DNA from 3 places in the Paenibacillus sp. FSL E2-0190 genome. Region 1 is predicted to be linked to each of the others. Evidence: riboswitches for the same ligand, from Rfam matches in the RefSeq annotation. Region 1 holds a riboswitch; each other region holds the start of a gene.

Region 1 (7,277 bases):
CTGTTTCTTGAGCCAACGCCATAGCGATCCAAGCGCGTTGACGTTGTCCACCAGAGAGACGGTCAATAGGGCGATCATGAAAAGATTCCATGCCCGTAACAGAGATGGCGTTGGAGATGATGTTGCGATCCTCTGCGGTCATCGTGCCAAATCCTTTTTGATGAGGGAAACGACCATAGCTGACCAGCTCAGATACCGTCAGACCGTCAGGAGCCGTTGGGTTCTGCGGTAGAATCGCTAGCTGACGAGCAACCTCTTTAGTTGAAAAGTTATGGATCGATTTGCCGTCCAGCATTACGGTGCCACTCTTCGGCTTCATAATCCGGGCCATCGTTTTGAGGATTGTAGATTTACCGGAGCCGTTAGCGCCCACTAGTGCGGTGATTTTCCCCGTAGGGATAGACAAGTTCAATCCCTTAACTATAGTAGCCTCAGCATACCCAATACTTAATTCTTCTGTATTCAAACGTTCTGACATGATCTACAACTCCCTTAAAAGTTTTATGGAGCTATGCTCCTAAGTATGAACTAATTTACGCTTTCGACTTGGCGAGTAAATATAAAAAGTAAGGTGCGCCAATAATCGCAACCACAATGCCAGTAGGAACTTCGGCAGGTTGCAATACCCATCTACCAATGGTATCAGCGGTAATCATAAGAAGCGCCCCTGTCAAAGCACTAGCAGGTAATAACACCTGATGACGGGGTCCCACCAGCCTGCGAGCCAGGTGTGGTGCTATCAGGCCGACGAAGCCAATACCTCCACTTACCGCGACGCAGGAGCCGGCAAGCGCTACGGCTGTTACCAGAAGGAGAATACGTTCCTTCTCCACACGCATTCCTAGACCTAATGAAGTATGGTCCCCTAGATTCAATACATTTAGAACCCGGGCTTTATAGAAGGCGAACGGTAACAGAATCGCGATCCAAGGCAGCAAAGCAAGGACGAATCTCCAATCCCCACCCCATATTTTCCCGGCGATCCAAGTAGCTACAAATTGATAATTATTAGGATCAAGCCTAAGTGCCAATACAAGCTGGCAAGCATTGATTCCTGCAGCGACCGCAATCCCGATAAGGATCAGCCTTGTAGGAGACAGACCATCTGCCTTCCGGTAGGCAAGAATATAGATTAAAGCTGCGGTCAGGCCAGCCCCACCAAGCGCTAGGAGAGGCAAGACAAATACCGGAGCTGCTGTTGTAGCCGGAAAAAACGAGATAAAAATGATTACCGCAAAACCTGCACCAGCACTTATGCCCAGCGTAGCCGGTTCAGCGAGTGCATTACGTGCGAGACTTTGTAGAATACAGCCCGATACTGCAAAGCCCGCTCCAACTAACAATGAAATTACGATGCGGGGTAATCTGAAATCAAATAAAATAAGCTTTTGCTGATGTGTTCCATCACCCATGAGTGTATGTAATACCTCTAGTGGGGATAGACGCATAAACCCTGTATTCATACTGACTATAAACACAACGACGATCAGTATAGCAAGGAGTGATAACACCGTTAGGGCGCGTGTGCGGCGTTCTTTTTCATCTGGAGTAAGGGTTAATTTGGGCATTACAGCTCCCCCTTCCGCTTACTCGCTAAATAAATAAAGAACGGTACGCCGATGATGGCAATTAAAGCTCCTAGCGGTGTCTCATACGGTGCATTTATCATTCTTGCGGCAATATCTGCAAAGATAATCAATAAGCTCCCTAGAACTGCGGAGCAAGGGATAATCCAGCGGTAGTCCACTCCAACGAAATAACGAGTAACATGTGGAATAATTAGTCCTATAAAAGCAATCGGGCCAACCGTTGAAACCGCACTTCCAGCTAAGATAACCACAACAATCATACATGCCAATTGAACTAACCTTGTCCGCTGCCCCAGACCAACCGCTACTTCTCTTCCTAAGCTGAGCAATGTGACGGATCGTGATAACATCATTGCTGCAATTAAGGCTACGGCCACCCAAGGGAATATAATCTTGATCTGAGTCCAGCTAGCTCCACCCATCCCACCAGCTAACCAGAAGGCTATGTCCTGAGATAAGTTGAAAAGAATAGCTACTCCCTGACTAATAGCAACCAATAAAGCACTAACAGCCGAACCTGCTAATGTCAATCGCAAGGGGGTCAGGCCATTAAAAGAAAGCGAACCGATTCCGAATACGATAAAAGAGGCCACAGCGGCACCGATAAAGCAATACAACATTAGTGAAGTGAATGAGAGTGAGGGTGCAAAAGCAAATACTATGGCCAGCGCTACCCCTGCTCCTGCATTCAAGCCTAACAGCCCTGAATCCGCAAGCGGGTTTCTTGTCATCCCCTGCATGATAGCCCCTGCTACTGCGAAGCAAGCACCGACTAAGGCGCCAGCAATAGCACGTGGAAATCGCAGTTCTCTAATTACCTGATGTTTTTGTAAATCTGGATTGAAATGAAATATAGCTTCCCATACCGTAGCTAACTTGATATCTGCTGCACCTACTGAGACCGAAAGTGCCAATCCGAAGGCAATGGCAGCAAGTCCAAAAATAAGAATACCAATGGCAGCTGCCGGTCGGGTATGTAGAGCTTTTTTGGGTTCATTTTTAATACGATTTGCGAAATCTGAGGGTGAAACCATGAGCCGTCTCCTTATTCAATAGTTACAATGGTTTATATGATAACAACAATCATTCTCATTATCGCAAAAATATTTATGTTGTACAATTGCAGGAACGATTTTTCCGTACTATTGGATTGGTTTATAAAAAAATGGTGCAGATCTTTGTATCCCGAGATACTTGATCTGCACGCCCTTCCCCACCGAAATGATCAGTCTCATTCATGGTGAACTACGACTTTTATTTCACAAGACTTTTTAGCACATCGTCAATGATTTTTCTGCCAGCGTTCGCACCACTGTAAAGCCAGCTGCTTGTTGAGCTCATTTCATGCACATTTCCAGCTTTTACAGCTGGGATGCCCTTCCAGATTGCACTATCTAGGATCTCCGAACCCTCAGTCTTATCACTATTTACAAGGAAAATATGATCTGCGGTCAGCTCAGAAAGCTTCTCTAGTGAGATCGGATTCCAAGTTGCTCTTGTTCCTACTGGGATCTCTGTTACTAAGTTAGGCAGCGTTACGCCAAGGTCTGTATATAATACAGCTCCACTGCTGCGGGTTTCGTCTACAATATAGAAGTTTTTTTGCACCAACCATAAAATAGCCGCGGACTCTTGTCCAATAGCTCCTGCAAGCTGTTCTTTCGCAGCCGCTGCTTTAACATCATAATCTTTAATGGCTTTTTCTGCTTCAGGGGTTTTGTTCAAAATCTCACCCATCTTGAGCAACGATTTGCGCCAATCTTGATTTAGTTCATCCCCAATTACATAAGTGGGTGCAATCTTATTCAACTGATCGTAAATCCCGTTCTGAACAGAAGACTCCGATGGGATGATAATAAGATCCGGAGCAAAGCTGGTTACAGCCTCTAACGGAAGGTCGTAACTAATTGTAGGAACATCCTTCAATTCAGTGGCCAGATAATCCTGAACGCCGTTTGTAACTGACCATTGAGCTACTGGAGTTACACCCAGAGTTACCAAAGAGTCTTCCAAATATGAACCCAGAACGCGCTGTGGATTAGCCGGAATCGTTACTTTATGACCCATTGCATCTGTTAACGTCTTAGGTGCAGCAGGTGCCTCTGTAGATTCTGCTGTAGGCGCTGTTCCTGCATTTGATGAGCTTTCAGCATTATTATTACCACAAGCGGAAAGTATTAGCGTCATCACTATTAGTCCGCTCATCGTCACTTTCATGCTTCCTGATCTTTTTCTGTTAAGCCAAAACATTAAAAACCCTCCTATATGTAACTGCTTTGATATTCAAAGGTGACCTTTACCTCTGCTTCACTTTTAAATGATATTGATTCTCATTCTCTGTGTCAACATATAAATTTCAAATTCTGTGGATTTGCAACAATTTCCTTCATATAAAATACAAAAGAGGTTATATTCCGAACGTTCCGGATATAACCTCATCTTTAATCTTCTACTTATTTATTTAAATGATACGGGACAGTCGCTACTACAACGTCCTTTTGATTCATTAGATACGAGCGGATTAAAAAGCTGGTCTGATTATGAAGCACGGCTTGCCACCAATGTTTGGTAATAAACTGTGGAATCAAAATCGTGATGTGATCCGTCGCAGCGGTCTTCCACTCTACCGTATCGATAAACTTCACTAACGGACGAATGATACTACGATATCTGGAACGAAGAACAATCAGGCGTACACCTGGATTCCATTCCTCCCACCGTTGCTCCATCTTATGAATGTCTTCTTCATCAAAGCCTACATACACAGCAACAACATTATCTGTTAGAGACTTCGCATAGCTGATGGAATGTAATACAGCACGTGTAACCCCTGCAACAGGAACAACTACAGTACTTCCTTTAATTACAGGTTTATCAGTAGCCGGACATATACGCAGTTGATCCGCAGTATTCAAATAATGCTTATGAATACGGTGGAACACGAACATTACAGCAGGTAAGAAAATGAATGCCATCCATACGCTCGAGAATTTAGTAATGATAAATATAAGCGTAATCGTCAATGTAGTCAGCATACCGATGGTATTTACTACAAATCTTTTCACCCATCCAGCGGGTCTTGTTTTGATCCAATGCACCATCATCCCCAGTTGGGATAAGGTAAAAGGAATGAACACGCCTACCGCATATAGTGGAATCAAACCTTCCGTATTCCCATGGAATGCAGTCACAAGTATGATAGACATAACTCCTAGAAAAATAATGCCGTTTGAGAAGCCCAGGCGGTCACCACGGACCATAAATGCATGTGGCAGATATTTATCTTTTGCAAACATAAAGGCGAGCAGCGGAAACGCTGAATATGCTGTATTAGCTGCCAAGAACAAAATCACTGCTGTAATCCCTTGAATGAAAAAGTACAATCCGCCACGGCCAAAGGTCGATTCAGCGATCTGAGAGACAACCGTAGCCTTTTCATCTGGCACAATACCATACCAATATGCCAGCACAGTGATTCCGGTAAACATAAAGCCAAGGATAAGTCCCATGATCATTAGCGTCTTGGCTGCATTTTTCTCAGCCGGTGCCTTAAAGTTTGGGATCGCATTAGATACGGCCTCAACCCCCGTTAGGGCTGAACAACCAGAGCTAAACGCTTTTAATAGTAGAAACAAACTTACATTAGATACGGCGCTGCCTATTTCAGGAACATTCGCATGCGCGCCACCCATTGCATATTTAACGATACCGGAGATAATCAGAACAACAATCGAAACCACAAACAAATACACTGGAATTGCGATAAATGAAGCCGATTCAGTCACTCCGCGAAGATTAATGATTGTTAATAAAACGATAACAGATACAGCGATGAGAACAGTATGATTATGAAGACTTGGAAAAGCCGATGTGATCGCATCCGTCCCTGCCGAGGCACTAACCGCTACGGTAAGAATGTAATCCACCAATAATGAACCCCCAGCGAGCAGCCCTGTCGGAATACCAAGATTACTCTTGGCTACGATATAAGCTCCGCCTCCTTGCGGATAAGCAAAAATCGTCTGCCGATAGGATAAAATCAGGATGGCCAGCAGGCCCAATACGGCTAATGCAATTGGCAGGGAATACCAGATGGCAGTAAACCCGGCAGCCACCAGTACAATCAGAATTTGTTCCGTTCCGTAGGCTACAGACGAGAGCGCATCAGAAGACAGAACAGCCAGTGCTTTAACCTTGGATAACTTTTCATGATCGAGTTCATTCGACTTCATCGGACGTCCGATCAATAGTCGTTTTACCTTGCTTACCATGGTGGATACAGTTCCTTTCTTTGGGAGCTGAAACGGAATTTCCGTGCGCTGTTTTCATCGGTGGATTTCATAAATGCAGACACAAAAATAAGCATACGGAAATGATCCGCATGCTTATGCATGGTCATTTTCCCACCTTGCTTACGAGGTTAGCTGGCGGATTCGGGCTGTGGTTATAGCCCTACGGTAGAGGTCTGTTCGACCCGGTTCCGATTCACCCCATTGGCATGAATGCCAAGTTTGGTTCCCCCGTTTTTCCTAAGAAAATTCAGCGCATATTCAACTTCTCACAAGGTCTAATATTAGTCTACAAAGTGCCTACAGTAAAGCGTTGAAAAAAATGAAAAAAGAATGAAAAAACATCCAATAAGCTCAAATATAGCGTCTTATTGGATGCTCTCTTTCATTATCTTCAATTATCCCTCTAGCCCGTGATTTTAATACCTTTTCAGCTTTTTTGTACCTTCCAAAGTAAAAACTAAAATCCTAAGCTCTCCTCAGCATCTACTTCAATCACTTCTTCTTCCCTACGTCCATACCAAAGAAGGAGACTTATTAGAGCAAACGCTATTAAAGCTAACAAAGGAATCGTTATAAATCCGAAGTAGTTCAAGTAATCTTTATTACAAGGAACACCAACTGTACAAGGTAGAACTTTACTTAACGCTGGAATCTTCTGTTCCGCATAATGATAGATTGAGATACTGCCACCAATCAAACTTAATGGAAGCACATAAGGAATGATGCGCTTATCTCCACGGAAAGTGGCAATTCCCAACAAAAATAACTGCGGATACATAAAAATCCGCTGAAACCAGCAAAGCTTACAAGGTTCATACTTCAAGACTTCACTTAAATACAAGCTACCAGCTACAGCAACCAAAGAGACGAACCAGGCCAGATAGAGGCAGTTACGCTTGCAAAAAGATAGGAATTTTGTCACTTTGCCTCCACTGCTTTTGCGGCGGTGTTAATTTCAGATGTAATCGCTTCAATATCGAAAGGTTCAGCCGTTTTCACTCCATTAATGTAGAGCGAAGGCGTAGTTGTCACGCCTGAGTCAGTTGCCAACTGAATGTCTTTCTTCAGCTCATCTGCATAAGTTTTCTCTTGGATGTCTTTACGCAACAGATCGTAATCGATCGCTAATTTCTCTTTTTCAGCAAGGCTTACCAAGAAATCCTCAGTCGCCCATTCCACGCTCTCATCCCCTTGCTGCGCATACACAGCATCATAGAACTTCCAGAATTCATCCTTATTCTGATGGTATACAGACAATGCAGCTAGTGAAGCTGTCTCAGAGTCAGGACCAACGAAAGCCATATTTACAAAGTAAAGAGCTGCTTTTCCCTCATTGACAAAATCTTGAACAATTTTCGGTTTCATGGAGCCAGCAAATTGGGAACAAGCTGGACAT
Region 2 (7,277 bases), 3.1 Mb from region 1:
TAAATATATGGATGAGCATAACGCAACGATTATCATCTCCACACACATTGTGGATGAGGTGCGAAGGCTGGCGGATTATATCGTCCTTATGCATCGGGGTGAACTGCTGGGCATGGCTGAAAAAGACAGTCTGTTCGGTGCTTGGACCGAGGTTTGGGTGAATGCTGCGGGTGAAGAGGAGCTTGCGGAGTTATCGGCTGAGTTGCCAGGAGGCTTGCACTTTACCATGGATACACCGGGTGTAGCTTCTTTTATCATAGAACAATTTTCAGAAAACGAGAAACGCATTCATGACTTGGGCGTAAAGGTTATCAAGAGCCGCAGTTTGGAGCTGGACGAAATATTAAGTTTATGGACACAGGGTCATCGTCCTATTCTAATTGACCACAAGAGAGGGGACTAGAGAAATGGAAGCCTTAAAGCTGGAAAGTGTAGTTAAGCAATATGGAGAAAAAACCGCAGTAAACGGAATTAACCTAACCGTAGGTAAAGGGGAAATTTACGGATTACTGGGGGCGAACGGCGCGGGGAAAACAACCACGATGCGTATGGTGCTCGGCCTAATCTACCCTGATGAGGGCAAGATTTTGTATAACGGAAAACCTTTCAACAGTGAACTGCAGCAACTTATGGGTTATCTGCCCGAAGAACGTGGACTATATCCTAAGGTGAAGATCAGCGATCAAATCGTTTACTTGGCCCGCCTGCGTGGGATGTCAGCTAGTGATGCAGATAAGAGCTTGCGCTATTGGCTGGATCGATTCGAGGTTCCGGATTATTACAATAAAAAAATAGAAGAGCTTTCCAAAGGAAATCAGCAAAAAATGGGCTTTATCGCCGCTGTCGTTCATAAGCCGCAGATTCTGATTCTAGATGAAGCTTTCAGCGGGCTGGATCCAGTAAACGTGGAGCTGCTGAAAGATACGGTCAAAGAATTACGTGATTCGGGAACAAGTATCCTCTTCTCTACGCACCGGATGGAGCATGTGGAAGAGCTATGCCGTAACATTACGATTCTCGATCGATCCAATACGGTCGTTCAAGGGGATATCCGCACGATCAAGAATGGCTACCCGCGGGAAGAAGTATTGCTGCGTACAGCTAATGAGGTAAAAGGTCTGGAGTCCATCGCAGGTGTTACAGCAGTGAAACGGCTGGAGCGTGGGTATCTGTTATCGATCAGTGAGATCGGTGCCGCACAGCGTATTTTACAGCAGGCGATAGCACAGGGTGAAGTGGAGCATTTTGAAATCAAGGAACCTACGTTAAACCAAATCTTTATCAGAGCGGTGGGTGAATCTAATGAATAAGATGGGGACAATTATCGGCTTTACCTTTAAAAATAAAGTTAGAACGAAATCATTTATGATTACTACTTTGATTCTAGTATTATTGCTCAGCATAGGGATGAATCTTCCCTATATCATCGATCAGTTTAAGGGTGATTCGGCCAAAAGTGAAGTTACTCAAATTGCTGTGATTGCTGAAGAGGGAAATCAGGTTGCAGAATTGTTGAAGGCTTATACTGCGCCAGAGGGCATGCCACAGGCTAAGATAGTACAATATGCTTCTGCGGAGGATGCCGAGTTAAAGAAAGCATTAGATGAAGAGACCGTAGAAGGTTATGTTACTTTTGCGGAACCTACTGGTGAAGGGCTTCCACCCGTTACTTATCATAGTAATGATGGGGAACTAAACGGAGATGTGCAAGTTTATCTCCAAAATGCACTTCAGCAAGCAAACACACAATTCATCGTTGGCGACAAGCTGACCTCTGAACAGATTGCTGCAATGTCAACGCCTGTGCAGATTACTACACAACAGCTTAACGCAGGCGGTGGCAGTGAAAGCTCTCAGGAGGACACTCCAGCCATTAACTACATTATCGTATATGCCATGCTTATGTTGTTCTTTATGTCCATTATGATGACAGGCAACATGATTGCCGCAGAGATAACTTCTGAGAAAAGCTCGCGGATTATGGAGATTCTGATTACAAGTGCCTCACCTTTAGCGCAAATGTTCGGTAAAGTTATCGGTGTTTTCCTAGTAGGAATATTGCAAATTGGGATCTTTGTCGCAGCGATCGTCGTCAATTTGACGCTCCCGCATAATGCGACTGTATTGGCTGATTTTGATCTCGATTTAGGCCAGCTCAATATTAACTTGCTGCTCTATGGATTTGTCTTGTACGTATTAGGTTACTTCCTCTATGCCTTGATGTATGCGGCTGTAGGTTCGATTGTCAGCCGTACGGAGGATCTCGGTCAGGCGGTAATGCCAATCATGATGTTAGGCTTCGTAGCGTTCTATGTTCCACTGTTCAGTATCTCCAATGCAGATACTCTAGTGGTTAAGATAGCGAGTTATGTGCCTTTCACCTCACCATTGACGATGCTGCTCCGAATTGGTGTCGGCGAGGTGGCGATCTGGCAAGTCATTGTATCGCTGCTGATCCTGCTTGTGACTACCTTCATCTTCGGATGGCTGGCAGCCAAGATCTATCGTACCGGCGTACTGATGTACGGCAAACGCCCAAGTATTAAAGAAATCAGAAAAGCAATGAAAGCTTACAAGATCTAAGAAGACCTCATATAACTTTTAAGGAGTGCTAATGATGTCTACAAGCGAACAATATAACATTATGCTTTTAATGAGTTCTGTATCGCTGGCTACGGTTAGTAGAATGCTTCCGGATGGCTCCACTTTTATGGATGTCGTTCAAGGCGTATTGACTGGTGTTGCTATAGTGGGGATGTTGGCAGGATTGTGGATGTACGGTAAGGCGCGTAAGAGTAAAGTGTAATAGTAGGAACTGAATTTTCGGGGGTATCCTAACAGCCATTTATGGTTGCTGGGATATCCCCGTTTTTGAGTTGGCAATCTCTTTGTATACGAGCTGATATAGCTAACGGACCCAGCAGCACTTAAATGCAGCAATCATCGAGATTTAGCAAGATATCGGACACTATAGTCGCTATTGGCATGAAAAATGGTGAATCAGTAGCTCTTTTAACCAAATAGTTGCACTGGAGTCCGATACTATGCTCAAAAGGCGATAAACGTGCAAATAACGTCATCTGGGTCCGTAAGCCTTGGTGGAAGATGATTAGGGCTTGCTTTAAGACGATCCGAGACGTTCATTGCTCGGGATTTCTACTGGAGTCCGAACGCCGGCCATATTTGAGGAAAAGCTTCAATTAAAGGCTCCTGAGTCCGTTAGATGCTTCATGCGCTTAAAGATTGTCTGAATTCTAGTCAGTGACTAAATTATAGAAAGATTTGCGCTCGTTAGTATATCCGTTTGGGTGGTCATCTGCTCCCGTACAGCTCTAAGCTGTGCTTTCAGTGCGGGAACACTTTTTTGCAGAATAATGCTTATTTGAGAAAGAGGCAGCTTTAGGCCGTACCACATGACCTTCACAAGCTGTTCCTCCCAAGGTAATGCCTTAGCCGATAGAAGGGAGCGCCGGGCAAAAGAATCAGCACACTGGTGAATACAAGTGCGGTAAGCGTGGATAGAGAATAACTGAGGATCGAAATCATCCTGACGATATATTTTATGAAGCTCTGTGAAGGTGCGGATAGTAATCTTGTCTGCCTCATTAGATTGTTCTAACAACATGGAACTAAGTACGTAGACTTCATTAGTATACTTTTGGACACACTCTGCAAATTTAGTACTGTAGGTGGACTCGGGAGGTAAGGGGTCAGGCATGGTGAACACAATCCTTTCAGATTGAGAGATTTGCTTGAATCTATAATATAGAAAAGTAAGAGATGGATTTATTGATGAGATCGGCGGTGTCTGGTTCCGGGCAACTGTGTTTCTGCTGGGAGGCAGTGGATAAAGCTTTTGAAGGCTTGTAGTAGAGCCGTTCACTTCTGGAATTGCTCCCCCCTGCTGCAACACTGTACAGACGCCCTTGCTGAATATGCCCTGCCAAGGATTTACCCTGGAGCTTGGCCTTTAAATCCTGCAAAGCACCCTGAACTAGCTCAAGCTTAACCTGCTCCCAATCTGAACCTTCGCGGCGGACCTTATCCAGCGCTTCTTCAAGACGGCAATGACAGATGGCCCGTAAAAAGGAACTCCATTTAATGAGATCAAAATTTTTGGTGTTGGCAGAGATCAGACAAGCCCCCCAACTGCAGCCTCCCTTACAGGTGAGCTTCAGAATACCATAACGGCAGCCTTCAGCCCCTTCCATTCCATAGTGAATAGGCTCGGGTTCATCCAATACAAATACTTCAATGCGGGATAGTCTGCGCTGGTCCATAGTAGGGTTCCTCCTTAGATTTCCAAAAGCTTTAAGTCTACATGATGAGTGACACTAGCCTTTTCTACACAAGCGAGCATTTCCATTTTATTCTCACAGACTGCGGTGTGCTCTAGCCATAGTCGGAACTTTTCTTTTCGTATAACAGATAGATGTAAGGGAAAGGTGCTGCGGGATCTCAAGACATACCAACCGGCGCTTACATCTTTCCAAGGCTCCTTGAAGGCTGTAAACCACGGGAGCTTTTGGTGTGATGACCAATCCTGCTGCTGCTGTTGTTCTCGAATTTTTTTATATATCTCATATACAATCTTAGAGTCTAAACAGTCTTTACAAGAAGAAGGTGTGCTGAACTGGCGAAGGGCTTGGATCTGGTTCTGGCCAAATGCATAGCCTACAATGTACCTGTGATTATGTTCTTCGAACCACAAGGCCCCGAAACAAACGTAATTTAGACTTATCGGCTCAAGCAGCCCTTGATGTATCCCTAAATAATAGTGCTTCAAAACATTCACCCCATCCAGCGTGCTATCACCTAATAAGCTCAGGTAACGCAAAAACCGCAGCAAGAGGAGGACCTCTGCTGCGGTTTTGGATTACAGGCAGATATACCTGGGCCAAAGCGTGGCGGATCAAGGGTCTCTCTCTTTACGCTTACGAGGTTAGCTGTCGGATTCGGACGGTGAGAGTCGCCCTACCTATTGAGACTTATGCAGTCTCCTTTGGATTCACCCCAAGTAGGCCAGGTGGCCTGATGGTTCCCCCGTTCCCTGCGAATGCAGGAACTCAGCGTTGATTGTTTTTCATGAATTAGATTCAACCCGAATCATACTCTTTTCAAGATTTTCTGTAAAAAACGGAAAATGTTCTTTTAGAGCAATTTTAACCATATCCTGCCGACTACGACTGAAAAACGAGGTAAATAGGTATTTATGGCGTGTTATCGCGCCTCTTTCTCGCTCAGCCTCAGCTTCTTGCGTTTCTACCTATAATGGGAATTTGCAGTATTTTCGCTCTAAAAAGGTGAAAAAAATCACATGGGTTATAGATAGCGATTAAACGCTCCAAACTCGAGTAAACAAGAGATATAGAGAGATTAGATATCAAGTAAGCGCTATCTAATGGGAAAATAGTTTTTAATTTGCATTATTTTGGCATCATTCAGGTTTTACAAGTCTTCGTGCATAAGAGTATGATTACTCCTGTTTCAACGACAATCGAATATTTGATCCGCTTAATTTCCGATAAGGAAAGCGGGGGAACCAACAATCGGCAGCCGATGTGAGAGTCGGAAGCCGGTTATGGGGTGAATCCTGTAGAGGGTGTGAGTGAGCTCGCATCTATACAGGTAGGGCGACTCTCACCGCCCGAATCCGACAGCTAACCTCGTAAGCGTATGGAGAGAGGATGAGTGCAATGTGACCGCTAGCGAGCCACAGAGGAGATCCTTTGTGGCTTTTTGCTGTGCTCTTAGAAGCAAAGCATTTATGGAGGCCTCCCCTAAGAGGTCGCTAAATTCATCATTAGCGGTATTTGTAAGGCAGCGTCTAATGACGTGACACAACCGAGCTTTAGGTTGTGCCCGAAAATGACGATAGGTCAACATCCTTTCGGAGATTTTCGTTGCCTCCTTGTTGTAAATGAGCAGGAGGAGAAAAAAAGATGACGGATCAGAATGAATATGTGCTTGTATGTGCGCCTACAAAGGCGGGAGAACATTTCATTAAACTTCTGAAGTTCAGGGGTATTAAGATGGCGGGATTAACCAACAATGTGGCTGAGAAAGCTTTACTTGAGGAGCTCGGGATTGAGCAGGTTATTCTAGTGGATACCCGCCATCAGAGCACTTGGTTTCGCCCATCGTTCCCGGTAGGCAGGGTATATCTGTTTGAGAGCAGCTTTCCGCTTTGCTGCCGCTATATTCAGATGTGCCGTACCTGGACGACACAGCCGATTTTTGTGATTACAAGTTCAATAAATCCTAGATTGGTCTATAAAAGACTTGGTGCGAGCTATGTAATCTATTCCCATAGTGGTGATGCTGATTTTCTAATCGATAGATCACCTCATCAAGGATAATGGAAGGAGTGCGGAAGATATGATGGATCTGTATATGGTGGCTTCGTTAGCTGTAATTTACGGGTTATTTTATGGCTTTATGCGCTGGTGCGCAGGTGTAGTTGAGGATACGGGGAGGGATAAGCTGTGATTCTAGTAATCGCTGTTACCCTACTGTTGTTTATATATCTGGTTTACGCGTTGATTCATCCTGAGAAATTTTAAGGAGGGGCATTCATGGGCATTTTGCAAATAGTCGTCGTAATTGTAATTCTCATCTTGCTGGTCAAGCCGATGGGAACGTATTTATATCATGTATTTTCTAACGAACCGAATCGTACGGATCGCTGGTTTGCAGGCACAGAGAAAGGTATTTATAAGCTGATCGGCCTGAAAAAACGGGACGGAATGTCCTGGAAGAAGTATGCACTCAGCTTTGTTTTAACTAATATCGTACTGGTTGCTTTCAGTTATATTTTTCTAAGATTACAGCGGGGATTGCCGCTGAACCCGAATGGAATTGCCGATATGGAACAGACGCTTTCATTCAATACGGTGATCAGCTTTATGACCAATACGAACCTGCAGCATTATAGCGGGGAGACGGGACTATCGTATTTTTCACAAATGGCAGTCATCACGATGATGATGTTCACGTCTGCAGCGAGCGGATTTTCTGTTGCGGTTGCTTTTGTCAGAGGGATTACAGGACAGAAATCAGTCGGGAACTTTTTCGAGGACTTCGTAAAAGCACATATTCGTGTATTCATTCCATTAGCTCTGCTAGTTTCATTGGTGCTGGTAGGATTGCATGTGCCACAAACGCTCAAGCCATCGCTTGAGGTCACTACACTCGAAGGGCAGACGCAACAAATCGCTATCGGTCCAGTCGCTTCTTTGGAATCAATTAAACACTTAGGTACGAATGGTGGCGGCTTC
Region 3 (7,277 bases), 3.4 Mb from region 1:
GCTCTTTTTATTACCTTACGACATCACTTATTCAGCAGAGGGAACAATCCCTGTAAACTCTTTGGATTCCTGATATTTGCGAATAATGGAAACCTCTACCCGGCGATTCTTGCTTCGACCGGTAGCTGTGTCATTATCCGAAATAGGATGATACTCGCCGTATCCAATCGCACTAAATTTGCGCGGATTTAGATTCGTGTTCTGCAGCAAAATCTTCATAAACTGAAGTGCCCGATCCGCACTCAGATCCCAGTTGGATGAATAGTTGCTATTAGAAATTGGAATATCGTCGGTGTGCCCTTGCACTACTACATCATAATCCGGGAATTGCTGCAGCATCGTTGAGATGGATTTAGCTAATTGCCGCGAATCATCCTTAACAATGGCTTGGCCAGAGGCGAACAATGCGTTATCACTGATCGTAATCATTAGCTGAGATTGATTAAGCTTCGTACTGAGCAGATCAGTTAGACCGTTGCTCTTAATATATTGATCGAATTGTTTCTTAAGCTTCTCTAAATCCTCTTGTTCCTTTTGTCGTAGCTTTGCCATTTCTGCTTCTTCAGCTTTCTTGGAGGTAGAGCTACCCATCTTATCATTTTTCCCCAGATCTTCTTGAGTTTTACTAGGCATTGCTGCCCGCTCTTCAAGAATACCTGTACCGCCATTAAGTGCGGAACTGAAGGCTTGACTCATCTCTTCAAATTTCTTGGCATCCGTTGCGCTCATAGAATACATAACGATGAACAGAGCCACCAGAAGAGTCATGAGGTCGGAATAAGGTAACAGCCACGATTCATCGGCATGTTCTTCATGCTCTTCGTGTCTAGTCTTTTTGCTCACCTGATCCACCGTCCTTCTCATTTAACTTAACGCGTTGCGAAGGTGTTAGGAATACAGCAAGCTTCTGATTGATGGCAATAGTAGATACACCGGACTGTATGGACAAAAGACCTTCGACCATCATCATTCGAACTTCGATTTCTTGTTTGGAGAGACGTTTCAGTTTATTAGCAATAGGATGCCATAATACGTAACCTGTAAAGATACCAAGCAAAGTGGCGATGAAGGCAGCCCCGATTGCCGCAGCCAATTTGTTCATATCACTCATATCAGCCAGAGCGGCGATGAGGCCGATAACCGCCCCGAGCACCCCAAGGGTAGGAGCATACATACCTGCCTGTGAGAAAATGAGCGCTCCTGCTTTATGTCTATCCTCTGTGGCGTGGATATCCTCCATGAGGACATCGCGGACAAAATCCTGATCATTTCCATCAATGATCATCCGCATGCCATTCCTGAGGAAGTTATCTTCTATTTCATCGACCTTTGATTCTAGAGCCAACAGACCTTCACGCCGTGTGATAGAAGCCCATTCCATAAACATAGTGATTAATTCGGGTTTACTGATTAATTTCTTTTTGATAAAGATCATTTTGAACAGACTTGGAATCTTTTTGACCTCGTTGAAAGGAAAGGCCATGAAAATAGACGCTGCCGTACCCACCAAGATAATAACGTAAGCAGCAGGTGTGGCCAAAGCATGAAGTGGAGCGTGCTTGAGGATCATGCCCCAGATTACAGCAACCAAACCAAAGATTAAACCAATTATTGTTGAAATTTCCATTTTGCACCTCGTCCGTGAGATTTAAGATGTGTTCCGACAATGCCGCGTATATCATCCTTGAAACAGCGGCAGGGCACTCTGTGCGAAACCGAATTAACGTATATTCTTATTTATCGACATCATTCGGTTTTTTGTGAAGTCATTTTTTCGGCTATAATGGATAAGGTAAGTAATTATTCATCTGTGAAGAAAACGGAGTGATATACGTGGGTGTAAAGCATGGTAGAGATTACGGTGAAATTCTAACAGATTTGACCGAAGCCGTCGGACGAATTTCCGATGGATATTTATTTTTTGAGATGGATCCGGACGAGTGGCAGGAACTACCCCAAGAATCAAAGCTGGAGGTATGGGAAGCATTGGCTGAGGATCTTTTCTTCGCGCTGGGTAATGAACCTATGATTGAGGTGGGGAGCGGCGTAATTATTTACGATAAGGACACGCACCGCATTAATATTTTAGTTGGCGAAGAGGATTTGGCTTCAGTGGTTTTGATTTAGGCGGAGGAGAAGTCTGTACGTAATTTGCCCGTAGTCAGTAGCCCGTGTTAAAATTGATAAAGCCGAGTTATAATCGCTGGGATTTGTGAATACATTAAATCGAAAATATCGCCTTTATCCTGGCACATCCCTTGGACCTCAGAAGCTAAGGGATGTTTTGTTTAAAGCCTAAGACAAGTAAAGGGAACTGCGCACTTTACTGCAATTTTTTGTAAGGGAGGAAACGAATTGTTATTTACGGAAGAGGAACTGCGTGAGGAGATCACCAAGCTAGAGGGCTGGAAGCTGGAAGATAACGTTATGGTACGAAAATATATGTTCAGCCAATATATGAAGGGCATTGCGTTTGTTGATGAAGTAGCCACGATTTCAGAAGCCTTCGATCATCATCCACATATTACGATTGATTATAAAACAGTTACACTGCGACTGGAATCTAATGAAGAAGATGGGATTACGGCTCTAGATCTTCGAGAGGCGCATCAATTTAATGAAGCCTTTGAAAAAAATCACTAGTTTAGCCGAAATCATAAAATAAACGCCCGTGCAGAGATAGTCACCTATCTCATACACGGGCGTTTTTAGTTGCTTGGGTGGGTTACTTTTTCTCTGAGAGCCAGAGTGCGACGTTGGCGATCTCTTCAGGCGCTAGTTTCTCCTTAAAGGAAGGCATTTGGCCACGTCCTTTAGTGACGATGCTATAGATTTCCTCAGCGTCATGCTGGCCACCTTCATTCTGAAGACTTGGTCCAACTCCACCTTGAAGCTGATCGCCGTGACAGGTGATACAGCTGGCTTTCACGGTTGCTTCTGCCTTTGCCGCGTCCAGTTGAACTACCGGCATCGTGGGCTTGTTTTCTTCAGCTACCTCTTCTTTACCCGGAAGTGTAAACATGAGTACTACCGCAAAGGCACAGGCGGCAAAAAACAAACCGCTCATGATCCATTTCTGCATCCCAATTCGTCCCTTCTATGTAAGCTGCTCCCTACATTATAGCTTATGGTGAAGCGTTATCATAGGGTTTGTGACAAAAAAATGAACGAGAATACAATCATTCTTATGAAATATATGGTATTTAATATCATTTGTCATAGACCATGCAATAAAAAGGTTTGTCTCCTGTAGGTGTGCGGCGTTCATACGTATCTGTAATCGTAAATCCACATTTTTGATAAGTTCGGATGGCGCGTTGGTTCCAGGTCAGGACTTCCAGATCTATCTCACGATCAGGATAACGATTCAAGGCTGTCTGGACGATTGCATCTACGAATAGTTTGCCTAAACCATGGCCGCATAGATCGGGGCGCATCCCAACTCCTAAACGAACGACTCCTTCCATCGGGAACAACTGTGCGAATCCGCACAAAACCTCTTGTTCATTTAATATGGAGATATATTGTTCCTCCCGGAGCTGCGGATCACCAAACTCGATGCCAAGAGCCTGCATCTGCTCCCACGGCATCCAGCCATAAATATTATATGGAGGCGTATAGCTCCACTTACAAATAGCTTCTCCGTGAATTGCCTCCATAGGAACTACATGAAAAGTTACCGAGGGATTTATCATAAAGTCAACGATCTCCTTTCACGAGGACATTGCTATATTACTAATTATATACAAAATGGGGGAGGTTCGACTCAGAAACTTTATATGAGAGGAATGTTTTACAAATTATGAGAGGGGTAAATAAGTAATAAGACAAAAAAACAAGCTCTCCTCCAAGAGTTACCTTGGAAAAGAGCCTATGTACGTTACTTATTGAACATCATCATTGTCTTCCGATTCAGCAGCAACCGATTGGTAAGCGTCTGTGCTCATAATGCGCTTAGCACCAACGTAGCGTTTCACGTAGTAGCTATCACTCAGAGAGCTAATCGTAACACCGCGTGAGGTAGAAGCGTGTGCGAACTTACCTTCACCGACATAAATGCCGACATGGGAGACACCTTTGCCACTTGTATTGAAGAATACAAGATCTCCGGCTCTTATATCATCACGGGAGATTGCTGTGCCCATTTGATATTGGGAACCTGATTGGTGTGGAAGGTTAATGCCAATCTTATCAAACACATACATTGTAAATCCGGAGCAATCAAATCCGTTAGTGGATATACCGCCGGATACGTATTTAGTACCGATGGCCTTGTCAATCACTTTATCCATTTTGGAATCTGCGAAAGCGCTTCCTGCTCCGATGGTGAGGATGATGGAAAAGCTTAGTACTGCTGCTGCTAACTTCTTCTTCAAAAGTGTATACCCCTTCCAAATGCCTACGAGGTTAGCTTAAGGGTTCGGTTGAAGGTCCCCTATGACCCCTCTATATAATGGAGGTCAATTCACCCAAAGTTGGTTCCCCCGTTTTCCTAATAGTTAGGAAACTCGGCTCATACTGTTGATTAGGATTAGCTTGTAATCAATACATGACAAAACCTTTGTAAATAACAACTTAATGATTACAAAAATGTTACTAAAATCTCACTGCGCTAATTGTAACAAACAGAAAGCCGCTTGGCAATCGTTTTTAACATATTAATGCAGAAAAATTGGCATTTTTACGGTAGAAAGGCATATGTAAGCGTTAATAATGACCTAATTTTTAATATAATTGCAATTTTTATCAAATAAACGTGTTTCAATTGGGCTCTATTAGTGTAAAAATATATTATGGAAAAAAGAAAAACCCGAATTTGATTACGGGAATAATCAGATTCAGGTTCATATAGTTGTAATTATGAGGTTATAGTTGTGAGGAAGGTTTCAATCGAAGGCTACAGCTTGATAAGCTGAAGTACTCATTACTCTTTTAGCGCCAACATAACGATTGGCCCAGTAGGCCTGACTGAGTGAAGTGATGGTCACTCCACGCGAAGAGGACGATTGTGCGAATTTTCCGTTTCCAACATAAATGCCGACATGGGATACTCCATTGCCAAGTGTGTTAAAGAACACTAGATCACCAGAACGCAGATTGCTTTTGGATACAGCAGTTCCAACGCTATATTGAGCTTTTGATGTACGAGGTAAAGTAAGACCCACATTCTTGAATACATATTTTGTAAATCCAGAGCAATCAAATCCGGCAGTGCTTGTACCTCCGGTTTTATAGGCAACTCCAATAGTCTTTGAGATTACAGTGTCCATCTTAGAGTCGGCAAAGGCGCTTCCTCCACCAATAGATAATGCCATTACAAGTCCTAGCGCCGCAGCGACGCATTTTTTTCTTAAATTATGTCTTTTCAAAAGATGTACTCCTTCCAAGGCCTGCGAGGTTAGCTTAAGGGTTCGGTAGAAGATTCCCTATGATCCCTGTAAAGCGAGATCAATTCACCCAAAATATGGTTCCCCCACTTCCCGGTGCAAAGGAATTAGGCGTGTTAAGCACCAAGAGAATGACGTTTCGACAGTTACACTTACGATAAATACATTTAGTTATGTAGGAATCGTTTCAATTGATTACAAAATTGTTACTAATAGCACAGGACTTATTGTAACAGAGCTTTTACGATTTTGCAAATACTCTTAAGTTATCCGTAATGAGAAAAAGTCCCAGCTCCTGAATACAGGAATTGGGACCTTTTTATTATGTCAAATAAGGTTAATTTATTGTGGAAATGCTTTGCTACACCATAGATGATATTGTGCAGAGATTCCCCACATTTTTAAGAGCGTAGAAGGTAGTGGTGAGATTTGCCGTATTATAAGTGCCGGCAGGCCGGGACAGAACAGACCCGTCAGTCCGCACACTAGCAGTAAGAGCAAGCCTCCCGCACCAAGTACAATGGAAACACCTATAGCAGGAATCAGTGACCGCAAGCAGATGAACAGTGAGGAGAACATTCCTGTACCGCCGGTGTAACCAAACTGCATATATAGAAGAAACAGGCGCACGATAAAAATATATATAAGCCATGCCAATACGTATGGTACTAAATGAAGTAACAAAGTGTAGTTAAACAAAGAGGATAAGAACAGCCCGTACATTTTTGGAGCAAGCCAGTAAAGCGGCAGCAGGGTCAGCACCCATTCGATTAGGCTAAAGACTAAGACAGGTAGTCCATAGATCTTCATGCCAGGGAAAAAGAACAGCCCGCGCTCGCCCTTTCGCTCCTGGTGCAGCTCATGCAGCAATCCTGCCCTTATGAAAGGAGAAAGCAGAAGTCGCAAGACAACAAGTCCTAGAAGCATCCATAACCAAGTGCGTATCGCAGGGTCAGTATTCAAGCTGAACTGTCCCTCGATATAATACAACAGTCTGCCCATACCGCTGCCGCCGGCGTCTTTATCTGGATAGCGCAGTAGAATTGGAATAATAGCAGATCGGATGAAACCATACATAAAGTAGCCCCAGAGCAGTCGGTAGATGAAGAGCAGAATTAAAATATAAAATTGCTCCTTCATGCTTTGCCAGCCGCGGGTTATCGATGTTCTCACAATCATTCACCTCACCAGACAAGAGTTCCGAGCACGGTTTCAAGTAGTTTAGTTACACTTAACGTCCAGCGAGAGAGCGTCTTGGGCTCTATTTCCGCCAGCCTAAAGTTGTTTAAATGTTTGCTCTCCAATAAGATGGAATGCTCAGGGTCAATCTCAGCAGAGAGAAGAGGCTTATCGCTTAACAATTGAAACGTAGTCTCTGCTCCATCACCGTTCCAGACCCGCTGCACCGAAGAGCTGTCGGCGAATGTGAATTTCACGGGAACATCAACGTAATGGCTCCCTTTGTTTGAAATCTTCACTAATGATTCGTAGCTTTGAGCATCGCCGCTGTTATTTTTTTTAAAAGTAATCGTATCTACTGAGAAGTCAGGCGCACCATCACCATAAATATAGTCATCGAAATAGGCCTGCCATGATTTTTTGGTTACCTTCTCAACGACTTTCTGAAAATCTGACGTAGCGGGATGCTGGAAACGGAACTTACGAGCGTAGGAGGACATGATGCTGTTCATTGCTTTGGTACCTACCTGGCGTTCGATATCTTTAAGTACAAGCTTGCCGCGGATATAAACATTTCGGCTATAGGAATCCGCCCCTGCATATTTCCACGTTTCCAGATTTAACGGCTCAGGTATAGTTACCAGGCTGGCCTGTAAAGGCAAATTAGACTTGATACCGTATTCTTGTTCCATAAGTCTGTCTTCGGCATAG

What was found. A riboswitch is a leader RNA that binds a small molecule or an ion and turns the genes downstream of it on or off. The one in region 1 is predicted to bind cyclic di-AMP.
Region 2: another riboswitch for cyclic di-AMP. It lies ahead of NST25_RS02665 (hypothetical protein); the one in region 1 lies ahead of NST25_RS16310 (APC family permease).
Region 3: another riboswitch for cyclic di-AMP. It lies ahead of NST25_RS00545 (C40 family peptidase); the one in region 1 lies ahead of NST25_RS16310 (APC family permease).

Annotation. Positions count from the first base shown of each region.
Region 1 is NZ_CP150306.1:3,745,722-3,752,998, forward strand. It holds gene NST25_RS16290 (ABC transporter ATP-binding protein) at 1-478, opposite strand, end outside; gene NST25_RS16295 (iron ABC transporter permease) at 534-1,568, opposite strand; gene NST25_RS16300 (iron ABC transporter permease) at 1,568-2,623, opposite strand; gene NST25_RS16305 (iron-hydroxamate ABC transporter substrate-binding protein) at 2,844-3,839, opposite strand; gene NST25_RS16310 (APC family permease) at 4,043-5,860, opposite strand; cyclic di-AMP (ydaO/yuaA leader) riboswitch at 5,985-6,144, opposite strand; gene NST25_RS16315 (disulfide oxidoreductase) at 6,339-6,803, opposite strand; gene NST25_RS16320 (DsbA family protein) at 6,800-7,277, opposite strand, start outside.
Region 2 is NZ_CP150306.1:599,593-606,869, forward strand. It holds gene NST25_RS02635 (ABC transporter ATP-binding protein) at 1-403, shown strand, start outside; gene NST25_RS02640 (ATP-binding cassette domain-containing protein) at 408-1,310, shown strand; gene NST25_RS02645 (ABC transporter permease) at 1,303-2,583, shown strand; gene NST25_RS02650 (hypothetical protein) at 2,615-2,806, shown strand; gene NST25_RS02655 (hypothetical protein) at 3,266-3,718, opposite strand; gene NST25_RS02660 (hypothetical protein) at 3,759-4,280, opposite strand; gene NST25_RS02665 (hypothetical protein) at 4,295-4,849, opposite strand; cyclic di-AMP (ydaO/yuaA leader) riboswitch at 4,918-5,082, opposite strand; cyclic di-AMP (ydaO/yuaA leader) riboswitch at 5,502-5,691, shown strand; gene NST25_RS02670 (hypothetical protein) at 5,943-6,359, shown strand; gene kdpA (potassium-transporting ATPase subunit KdpA) at 6,576-7,277, shown strand, end outside.
Region 3 is NZ_CP150306.1:109,380-116,656, forward strand. It holds gene motB (flagellar motor protein MotB) at 28-843, opposite strand; gene motA (flagellar motor stator protein MotA) at 827-1,627, opposite strand; gene NST25_RS00520 (hypothetical protein) at 1,834-2,127, shown strand; gene NST25_RS00525 (4a-hydroxytetrahydrobiopterin dehydratase) at 2,356-2,643, shown strand; gene NST25_RS00530 (cytochrome c) at 2,726-3,082, opposite strand; gene NST25_RS00535 (GNAT family N-acetyltransferase) at 3,210-3,695, opposite strand; gene NST25_RS00540 (C40 family peptidase) at 3,885-4,337, opposite strand; cyclic di-AMP (ydaO/yuaA leader) riboswitch at 4,382-4,524, opposite strand; gene NST25_RS00545 (C40 family peptidase) at 4,887-5,315, opposite strand; cyclic di-AMP (ydaO/yuaA leader) riboswitch at 5,373-5,511, opposite strand; gene NST25_RS00550 (hypothetical protein) at 5,730-6,560, opposite strand; gene NST25_RS00555 (M1 family metallopeptidase) at 6,572-7,277, opposite strand, start outside.